Regions from separate parts of the Herbidospora sp. NBRC 101105 genome, predicted to be linked through region 3. Evidence: riboswitches for the same ligand, from Rfam matches in the RefSeq annotation. Region 3 holds a riboswitch; each other region holds the start of a gene.
The links. Region 3 has a riboswitch for thiamine pyrophosphate ahead of thiO (glycine oxidase ThiO). Riboswitches for the same ligand answer to the same signal wherever they lie in the genome.

Region 1 (3,268 bases), on a different contig from region 3:
ACCTCGGCCGGGAGAACTCCTTCGACGTCGACGTCTACGACTACCTCAGCCCCGAGGTGTCCGTCGCGGGCAACCCGTTCGAGAGCGCCGAGCGCCTGTCCCAGTACGACGCCCTCGTCGGCGTCTCCAGCGTCGGCAACGACGTGTTCGTCACCAACCGGCCCTCGACGACGACCCCCGGGGCCACGGTCGACGAGCAGGCCGCGCTGCAGACCTACATCCGCAACGGCGGCGGCTTCGTGGCCATCCACGGCGCCACCGACTCCATGCACAACTGGGACTGGTACAAGAACCTGGTCGGCGGCGAGTTCGACAACCACGGCTCCAACGCCGGCGGCATCCAGAACACCTGCGGCGGCTGCGTCATCGGCGAACTGGTCACCGAGGACGACACCCACCCGGCCACCCGCCACTTCGCCAAGAAGATGACGGTCATGGACGAGCTCTACAACTGGCGGGGCTTCCTTCCCCGCGAGAAGGTGCACGTCCTGCAGACGCTGACCGAGTCGACCTACGTGAACGGCATCGGCAACAGCGCCGGCCGAATCGAGGGCGCCGACCACCCGATCTCGTGGTGCACCAACTACGACGGCGGGCGTTCCTTCACCCAGGCGCTGCTGCACAACTGGCAGAACACCGCCGACCCGATCTTCCAGAAGAACATCCTGGAGGGCATCAAGTGGGCCGCCGGGCAGTCCTCCGGCAACTGCTCCACCCACCTCGAGATGCGCGGGCTGGTCGCCGCCGGCGTGGCCGACGGTTCGGTCGACGCCGGTCTGGCCGCCACGCTGAACGGCGCGATCGACGCGTCGTACAACGCGTACCTGATCAAGGACTACGTCAAGGCCATGGAGCAGGCCAAGGTCGTGCGCCGGGAGGTCAAGGCCAACCTGCCCGGCCCGGACAACACCCCGATCCGCGAGCGGGCCAAGGAGCTCGCCGAGTGGATGAAGGTGCTCGCCGACGACGCCGTCGTCCTGCGGTTCCAGTCGGAGCCGGTGCCGGCCACCCACCGGGCCGGTGACGACGCGGTCTTCGCCGCGCCCGCCGAAGGCCAGAACGTCGCCTACCAGTGGCAGGTCAAGGCGCCGGGCGCGGCCGACTGGGCCGACGTGCCCGGCCAGACCTCGTTCGCGATCGCCGTGACCGCGACGCCGGAACTGGCCGGCTCGGAGTACCGGGTCCGCGCCTCGGACCCGACCGGCGCGATCGTCTCGCGTTCGGCGGTCCTGCGGGTCAACTGACCCGTCCCGTCTCACCGCCGGTGGCCCGAGTTCCTCGGGCCACCGGCCTCGCACCAAGCATGGAGTGAACCGATGCTCCGCCGTCTCATGGCGCCCGTGGCCGCGCTCGTCCTGTGCGCCGCGTGCGGCGCCCCGGCCGAATCCTCACCGGGGGCGGTCATTTGTGAATCGGGCCCGCGTACGTCCCTGGCCGGGCCCGGCGACACCGAGTGGCGCCACCCCGACCGGTCGTTCTACGCCCCGGCCGACCCGGATGTGCCCACTGGCGGCAGCCTGGAGCACCTGATCGTGCGGGACAACGCCCTGATCGTCCAGTACTCGCGGGAGCTGCCGCAGCCGTCGATCGACGAGATCCGCGACTGGGCGGCGATGCAGACCGCGACGGTGGCCGTGCCGGGACCGGCCGATCCCGTCATCCGCGCCACGCTCGCCTCGGCGGAGCTCACCTGCGACGGACTGGACCTGAACCAGCTCACTGAGCTGGCCCGCTCGCGGACATCGGGAGCGGCGACCGACCACGGCGACGAGTGACGGGGGTGGTCGAAGTGGGGCTCATGATGCATCATGTGGGAGCGAACCGGGGTTGATCCCGGTTTGCGACAACCTAAGAACCGCGGGAGCTCGGGCGTAACCGGGCTGAGAGGGCGACCAGCGTCGCCGACCGCATGAACCTGTCCGGGTAATGCCGGCGTAGGGAGCGTGTGTGATGACTGCCGTCGTCGACTCCGAAGCACCACTCACCCTCGACGAGGCTCCGCCGAAGACGCTCGGCCTGCTCGACCAGGGTGCCCTGTGGGCCAACCTCGGAGTGTCACTGCTCGGGTTCTCAGGAGCGATCGCACTCGTCAACCCTCTCGGCGACCGTCCGCTGAGCTTCGTCGCGGCCCTGACGGCCGCGGTGGCGGGCAGTCTCATCGGCACGGCCATGGTCGGCCTGTCGGCCATCCCGGGCACCCAGACGGGCGCTCCGGCGATGATGCTGCTCAGAGGGCTTTTCGGGGCGAGACTCTCCTATCTCCCGAGCGTGCTGAACATCATCCAGATGCTGGGCTGGGGGGCCTTCGAGCTCTGGGTCATCGCCCAGGGCGCCCAGGCCATCGCGGGCCAGTTCGGCGTCACCGTGCACTACGCGGTCTGGGTGGTCGTCGCCGGGGTGATCACCACGGCGCTCACGATCAAGCCGCTGGGGGCGGTGCGCATCCTGCGCAGGTACGTCACCGTCGGCGTGGTCCTGGCGATGATCTATTTCGCGTACGAGCTGATCTCCCGCGGGCCCTCGCTGGGAGCCGGGTCGTGGGAGGCGTTCACGCCGGCCGTCGACTACGTCATCGCGCTGAGCGTGTCGTGGGTGCCGCTGGCGGCCGACTTCTCGCGCTTCTCGAAGAGCTCGCGGGCGGCGTTCGGCGGGGTGGTCGGCGGTTACACGATCGCCCAGGTGGCCTGCCTGGCGCTGGGCATCGCGGCGCTGGCGCTGGTCGGGAACGACACGAACAAGGTGTGGGACCCGTTCGTCACCGCGTCGCTCGGGGCGGTCTTCTTCGGGATCCTGGTGCTGCGCGAGACCGACCAGTCGTTCGTGAACGTCTACTCGGTGACGATGTCGCTGCAGAACCTGCTGCCGAGGGTCGACCGGCGGGTGCTGTCCCTGATCATCGGGGTGCTGGTCACGCTGCTGGCGATCTTCGTGAGCGCGGACACGTACTCGGCGTTCCTGGGGATCATCGGGGCGGTGTTCGTGCCGATGTTCGCCGTGCTGGTGGTCGACTACTTCCTGCTCGGCGGTTCGCGCGGCTGGGACACCTCCGACCACGCGCCGTCGCGGTGGTCGATGACGGTGCCGTGGCTGCTCGGGTTCGCCACCTGGTGGATGCTCGGGGCGCTGCCCGACATCGGCTGGTGGGAGGCGATCTGGACGTCGGCCCGGGAGGCCGTCGGGTTCACCCCCGCGCCGTGGATGAGCGCCGCGCTCGGCTCCTTCCTGGTCGCCGCGCTGGTCACGCTGGCGATCGGAGCCTCACGCGGCG
Region 2 (3,268 bases), 1.3 Mb from region 3:
GCGCCGGCTGAAGGTCCGCTCCCCCATCCCGGCCCGGCGCGCCAGCCGCGCCAGCGTCACCTCCCCGTCGAGGTTCTCCTCGATCCACGCCAGCACCGGCTCCAGCGACGACCCGCGCGGCACGGCCGGCGGGGCGTGCGGGACGAACTGCGCCTGCCCGCCCTCCCGTTCCAGCGGCACCACCGACAACCGCGCCGTCGCCGCCGCCACCGCCGACCCGAAGTCGCGCCGGACCAGGTGCAGGCACAGGTCGAGCCCGGCGGCGGCCCCGGCCGAGGTGAGGATCTGGCCGTTGTCGACGTACAGGACGCCGGGGTCCACCTCCACCTCGGGGAACGACCGGGCCAGCAGGCCGGCGGCGGCCCAGTGGGTGGTGGCGCGCAGCCCGTCGAGCAGCCCGGCCGCCGCTAGGGTGAAGGCGCCCGCGCAGATCGACACGATCCGGGTTCCGGCGGCCGCCGCCGCGCGCAACGCGTCGAGCACCTCCGCAGGCGGCGGGGGCGCGCCTTCCGAACATCCCGGGACGACGACCGTGCCCGCCTCCCGCAGCGCCGACAGGTCGTGCGGCGCGACGATGGCGAAGGCCTCCCCGGCCACCTGCGGGGCGGGGGCGCAGACCACCACCCGGTAGGGGCGGCTCCCGTCGGCCAGCCGGACCCGCCCGAACACCTCCACCGGCGTCGCCAGATCGGCCGCCACCACATGGTCCAGCGCCAGGACCGCCACCGTGTGCATTCCCCCACGCTAGTGCGGCGGGAACCCGGCGCTGATTGTCCGTTCACCCCCTGGGGCGGCCCCGCCCGGCCGCCCTACCGTGGCGCTGCCACCCAGAAACCGCCGAGAACGGAACCCCACATGGCCGTCGTCATGCCGATCGTCATCGGGCTGATCTGCGCCGCCCTGCTGTCGCTGATCCCCGAACCGCACCGCCGCCCGGTCAACGCCGTGCTCGTCGCCGGCGCGGGCGCCGCCTACCTGGGTGGCGGCGGGCTCGGCTACGCCGAGTTCCTGATGCCCGCCGTCATGACCTACGTCGCCTACCGGGGCCTGACGAACTGGAACTGGATCGGGATCGGCTGGTTGCTGCACACCGCCTGGGACGTCGTCCACCACCTCCAGGGCGCGCCGATCATCCCCTTCTTCGCCGACTCCAGCTTCGGCTGCGCCCTGTGCGACCCCGTCATCGCGGTGTGGTGCTTGGCGGGCGGGCCGTCGATCACCCGCCTGTGGCGTCACAGGGGCCAGGACTCCCGCCGCCAGGCCGCGTCCCAGAACATCCACTCGTAACGGGCCGTCGCCACGAAGTGCTCCGCCGCCCGCGCCCGCTGCGCCCCGGTCGCCTCCGCGCCCAGCCGGTCGGTCAGCGCCACCACCCGGCGCACGGTCTCCTGGAACTCCTCGTTCCCGTACGCCGCGATCCACCGCCGGTACAGGGGGTCGGGCGACGAGCGCGCCAGCAGGTCGGCCCCCACCCGCGCGTAGATCCAGTAACACGGCAGCACCGCCGCCAGCCCGTCGAGGAACGAACCGCCGTACACCGTGGCCAGCACGTAACTCGTGTACGCCCGCGTCGTCGGCCCCACCGGCTGGGCCGCCGCCTCCTCGGCCGACCCGCCCAGGTCGGCCATGAACGCGGCGTGCATCTCCCGCTCGGCCGCGATCGCCCCCACCGCGTCGCCGGCGAACGCGCGGGTGACCTCCTCGTCGGGCGCCCTGGCCGCGCACACCGCCAGCGCGCGGGCGTAGTCGCGCAGATAGTGGGAGTCCTGGACGACGAAGTGCCGGAACGCCTCCCTGGGCAGCGTCCCGTCGACGAGCCCGGTGATGAACGGATGACGGAGGATCGCCTGGTAGACGGGGTCGACGGCGTCCCACAACCCGTCGCTGAACGTGGTGAGGGACGTCGGCTGATACGTCATGGTGAGACCTTCTCCCTACGCCGGCATGACCCGGTCAGGTTCAAGCGGTCTGCGGCCGTCCAGCCGCACTCTCAGCCCGGTACGCCGGGCTCCCGCGATGTCATGATCAACCTAACCGACACGCCGCCCGCCGCAAAGAGGGTCAGCCGATGACGTCCCTCACCCACCCCAGGCTCACCAGACCACTCCCCGCCCCCGCCAGCTCCCCCGCCGCCGGCCGCAACGCCTCCCGCGCCCGATCGAACACGACGCCGTCGCCCCGCGCGCGGGCGGCCGTCGCCAGCAACGTCCACAACGCCTCGGCCAGCAGGTCGCCCGGCGGATCGGGCACCGCGCCCAGATCGGCGTCCGGCCGCAGAACCGGACGCACCCACGGCTCGAACGGGCCGTACACCCCCGGATCGGCCGGCTCGGGCGCACGGCCGTGCCGGAGCCGCAGGCACAACGACGCCAGCGCCGGCAACCCCTCGCTCAACCCGGGCATCCCCGCGCCCTCCAGCAGCCCGGCCGCCTCCCGGTAGGCCGCCTCCTTGGCCGCGAACGCCGCCGCCGGATCCTCCGCCCGCCGCAGCGCCCGGTACCAGGCCGTGAACACCGACGTCAGCGGCCGGTCGTGCCGCACCGCCAGCACGTCGAGACGCGCCGCCTGCCCGTCTGCCCCGGCGAAGTCGCCGACCGCGCACACCGACTGCAGACCGATCAGCCGGCCGAGGATCTCGTAGTTCGCCAGACCGTGGCGGGCCGCCACCTCGACGATCTCGGCCCCGATCCGGGCCCGCCGCCCCGACAGGCCGGTGCGCCCGAACTCCTGCATGTAGGCGCCGTTCAGCGCGAACACCAGCAGCACCGGGTCCTCCAGCCCGCGCGCGATCTCCACCGCCTCGGCCGCCGCCGCGCGTGCCCGCCCCGACCCCCCGCCCCGCGACTCCACCGCGATCGTGGCCAGCAGCCGCGCCCGCGTCGCCGGCGCCGCCCCGGCCGCCAGCCGGTCGAGCGTGCGCGCCGCCGCGCCGACCACCCGCGCGGCCTGCGCCGGGTCGTCGGACCGCGTCCAGATCGCCGGTACGTCGTAGGCGCCGATCACCCGCGCCACCAGTTCGGCGTCACCCAGCTCCTCGGCCGCCTCGACCGCCGCCGCCCGATGCTCCCGCGCCGCCACCAGGCCCTCGCCGCCGGTCACCGCCAGGCCGCGCATCAGCCCGACCGCCGCCTCCAGCCTCGGCCCGGCCCCCGGCGCGACCCGGTCGTGCGCCGCCGCCGCGCTCGCCCACACGCGCGCGGCCGCGTCGCCGAACGCCAGCCGGTCGTCGTGCCGCAGGATCGCCTCCTCCAGGTGCCGCAACCCCGGC
Region 3 (3,268 bases):
GTCTGTGCACGGCTTTCGTGACCGTCGCCCCGTCGTCGAGGTCGTGGGGGTCGCCGTTGATGGTGATGCGCATCTAGATCCTCGCCGGAGTGCATTCGGGCATGAGATCGGCTTCGCCGAAGAGGCCGGCCACGACGGCGTCGGCCGTCAGCGGGGCGAGCAGCACGCCCGCCCGGTGGTGACCGGCCGCCACCCACACGTCGCCGTGCCTGCCGACGTAGGGGAGGTTGTCGGGGGTGCCGGGCCGCAGCCCGGCGAACGTCTCGGCCAGTTCGAGCTCGGTGATGCCCGGCACGATCTCGCGGGCGTCCCGCAGCAGCTCGTAGACCCCGCCGGCGGTCACCCGGGTGTCGAACCCGAGTTCCTCCATCGTCGCGCCGACCACGATCTCGCCGTCGTCGCGGGGGACCAGGTAGACCTCGGAGCCGCGGACCGTGCCGCGTACACACGTGCCCAGGAGGCCGCGCGGGCCGCGCAGCCGCAGGATCTGCCCCTTGACCGGCCGGATCGGCAGGCCGGGCAGGAGGCTCGGCGACCAGGCCCCGGCCGCGACCACGACGTGGTCGGCCGGCAGGCCCTCCAGCGTGGTGACGCGCTCCCTGACGAGCCGGCCGCCCGCGTTCTGGAACGCCTGCTGCAGCGCCTGGGCCACCCGCCGCGGGTTCACCCACAGGTCGTCGCGGGCCAGCAGGCCGCCCCGGACGTTGGGCGAGAGCATCGGCTCGGCCTGGCGGCACTGCCGCCCGGTCAGCCGCTCCACGCGCAGCCCGAGCTTCTCCTCGAACGCGGCCAGCTCGTCGAGCTGGGCCAGGTCGTCGGCGTCGTAGGCGACCTCGACGGTCCCGTCGCCGCGCAGGTCGACGGGGATCCCGCCGGCGGCCTCCAGCTCGCCCGCGAAGGCGGGCCAGCGTTCGAGCGAGGCGAGGCCGAGCCGCAGCAGCGGCTCCTCGGTGTAGGTGACCTCGCTGACGGGCGCCAGCATGCCGGCGGAGGCACGGGTCGCCTGCGACCCCGGGTCGGGGTCGGCCAGGGTGACGGTGAGGCCCCGCGTGGCGGCCCGCCAGGCGATCGACAGGCCGGCGATGCCGCCGCCGATCACGAACACGTCTGAAGCGTTCATCCGCGCTCCCTTCGCCGGCATGATCCGGATCAGGTTCGATAGCGGTCGGGAACCTGTGGAGTTCCCCTCTCAGCCCGGTCAGCCGGACTCCCGCGCGTCTTTGTCCAGAGTAATGCGAATTGATCTGATTCGCACAACACGGAATAGCCGCGCTGTGCGAGCTACTTACTCAATTCGTTACCGAATCTCCATTGGCGGGTGGGCCCGTCGGCAATCTAGGGTCTACTCGTGGATCACGTCGTGGTGGTGGGCGCCGGCCTGGCCGGTGTCCGGAGTGTCGAGGCTTTGCGGGCCCACGGGTACCAGGGCCGGATCACCCTCATCGGCGAGGAACCCCATCGCCCCTACGACCGCCCGCCCCTGTCGAAGGCGGTCCTCCTCGGCGACGCCGACTCCACGGTGGTCGACTCCGACCTGGAGGCGCTCGACGTCCGCCTCATGCTCGGCACCGCCGCCAAGGGCCTCCACGACGGCGTCCTGTCGACCACCGACGGCGAACTCGCCTTCGACGGCCTGGTCGTCGCGACCGGCGCCACGCCCGTCCGGCTGCGCGGCGAGGGCCACCAGCACGTCCTGCGCACCATCGACGACGCCCTGGCCCTGCGCGAGACGCTGGTCGAGGGCGCCCGCGTGGCCGTCGTCGGCGCGGGCTGGATCGGCGCCGAGGTGGCCACGGCGGCGGCCCGCGCGGGCTGCCGCGTCACGGTCGTCGAGGCCGCCGACGCCCCGGTCGCGGCGGCGCTGCCGATCGGCCGCTTCATGATCCCCTGGTACGCCGAGGCCGGCGTCGAGCTCGTCCTCGACGCCCCCGTGGGAACCGTCGACCCCGACGGCCTGACCCTGATGGACGGCGGCCGCATCGAGGCCGACGTCGTGGTCACCGGCGTGGGCGTGCGCCCCAACGTCGCCTGGCTCGACGGCTCCGGCGTGGAGCTCGACAACGGCGTCCTGGTCGACGAGCACCTGCGCAGCTTCGTGCCCAACGTCGTCGCCGTCGGCGACTGCGCCAACTGGTACAGCCGCCGCTTCGGCCGCCGCATGCGCGTCGAACACTGGGACACCGCCCTGGGCGCCCCCGACGTCGCCGCCGCGACCCTGATGGGCGAGAACGCCGTCTACGACCCGGTGCCCTACTTCTGGTCCGAGCAGTTCGGCCGCATGGTCCAGTACGCCGGCCACCACCACGGCGCCCGCCTGGTGCTGCGCGGCGACCCCGAGACCGACGCCAAGTGGGCCGCCTGCTGGCTCACCCACGACCACCGGCTGACCGCGATCCTCACCGTCGACAGACCGCGCGATCTGGTGCAAGGCCGACGTCTCGTCGAAGGACGGCAAAGGCTCGACGCCGCCCGCCTCGCCGACCCAAGCGTTACCCTTCGAGACTGCACCGTGGCGTAAACCGGGTGTTTCATGGTGGCGGACGTGTGGTAATGGTGGATTCGTGACGCTTACAGTTGCGCAGATCGACCGAGACACCGACCAGCTCGTGGGGGAGTGGCTCCCTCTCTCGGAAGTCGCGAAGAAGCTCCAGCTCAGCATCGGCAGGGCGAAGCAGCTCATCAAGGACAAGAAGCTCGTGGGCGCCCGCAGAGGCGGTGGCGAGCCCCAGATCCCGGCGGTCTTCATCGCCGGAGACGACGTCATCAAGGGCCTCCCCGGCACGCTGACCGTGCTCGCCGACGCGGGCTACAGCGAGGTCGAGTCGATCCGGTGGTTGTTCACCCCCGACGAGTCGCTGCCCGGCGCCCCGATCGACGCCATCAAGGCCGGCCGCCACACCGAGGTGAAGCGCAGGGCCCAGGCGCTCGGGTTCTAGCCGTCCCATGACATCGTGGGTCGGGTGACCGACTCCTCCCGGCGCAGACTCGCCGACTCACGCCTCTATCTGTGCACCGACGGCCGCCGGGAGCGCGGCGACCTGGTCGAGTTCCTCGACGCGGCGCTCTCCGGCGGGGTGGACATCGTCCAGCTCCGGGAGAAGGGCCTGGAGGCCCGGGAGGAGCTCTCCCTGCTCGAGGTGTTCCGCGCGGCCTGTGACCGGCACGGCGCGCTGCTGGCGGTCAACGACCGCGCGGACATCGCCTACGCGGCGCGGGCCGACGTGCTCCACCTGGGGCAGGACGACCTGCCGGTGCCGCTGGCCCGGGA

Region 1: linked by a shared signal. The riboswitch ahead of QSK34_RS22990 (purine-cytosine permease family protein) and the one ahead of thiO (glycine oxidase ThiO) in region 3 are both predicted to bind thiamine pyrophosphate.
Region 2: linked by a shared signal. The riboswitch ahead of tenA (thiaminase II) and the one ahead of thiO (glycine oxidase ThiO) in region 3 are both predicted to bind thiamine pyrophosphate.

Annotation. Positions count from the first base shown of each region.
Region 1 is NZ_BSSX01000005.1:505,056-508,323, reverse strand. It holds gene QSK34_RS23000 (ThuA domain-containing protein) at 1-1,244, shown strand, start outside; gene QSK34_RS22995 (hypothetical protein) at 1,317-1,775, shown strand; TPP riboswitch at 1,848-1,959, shown strand; gene QSK34_RS22990 (purine-cytosine permease family protein) at 1,951-3,268, shown strand, end outside.
Region 2 is NZ_BSSX01000001.1:1,946,953-1,950,220, reverse strand. It holds gene QSK34_RS08610 (GlxA family transcriptional regulator) at 1-735, opposite strand, end outside; gene QSK34_RS08605 (DUF6010 family protein) at 856-1,287, shown strand; gene tenA (thiaminase II) at 1,233-1,919, opposite strand; TPP riboswitch at 1,915-2,025, opposite strand; gene QSK34_RS08595 (ATP-binding protein) at 2,062-3,268, opposite strand, start outside.
Region 3 is NZ_BSSX01000001.1:658,190-661,457, forward strand. It holds gene thiS (sulfur carrier protein ThiS) at 1-73, opposite strand, end outside; gene thiO (glycine oxidase ThiO) at 74-1,120, opposite strand; TPP riboswitch at 1,110-1,224, opposite strand; gene QSK34_RS03020 (NAD(P)/FAD-dependent oxidoreductase) at 1,349-2,518, shown strand; gene QSK34_RS03025 (Rv2175c family DNA-binding protein) at 2,562-2,936, shown strand; gene thiE (thiamine phosphate synthase) at 2,961-3,268, shown strand, end outside.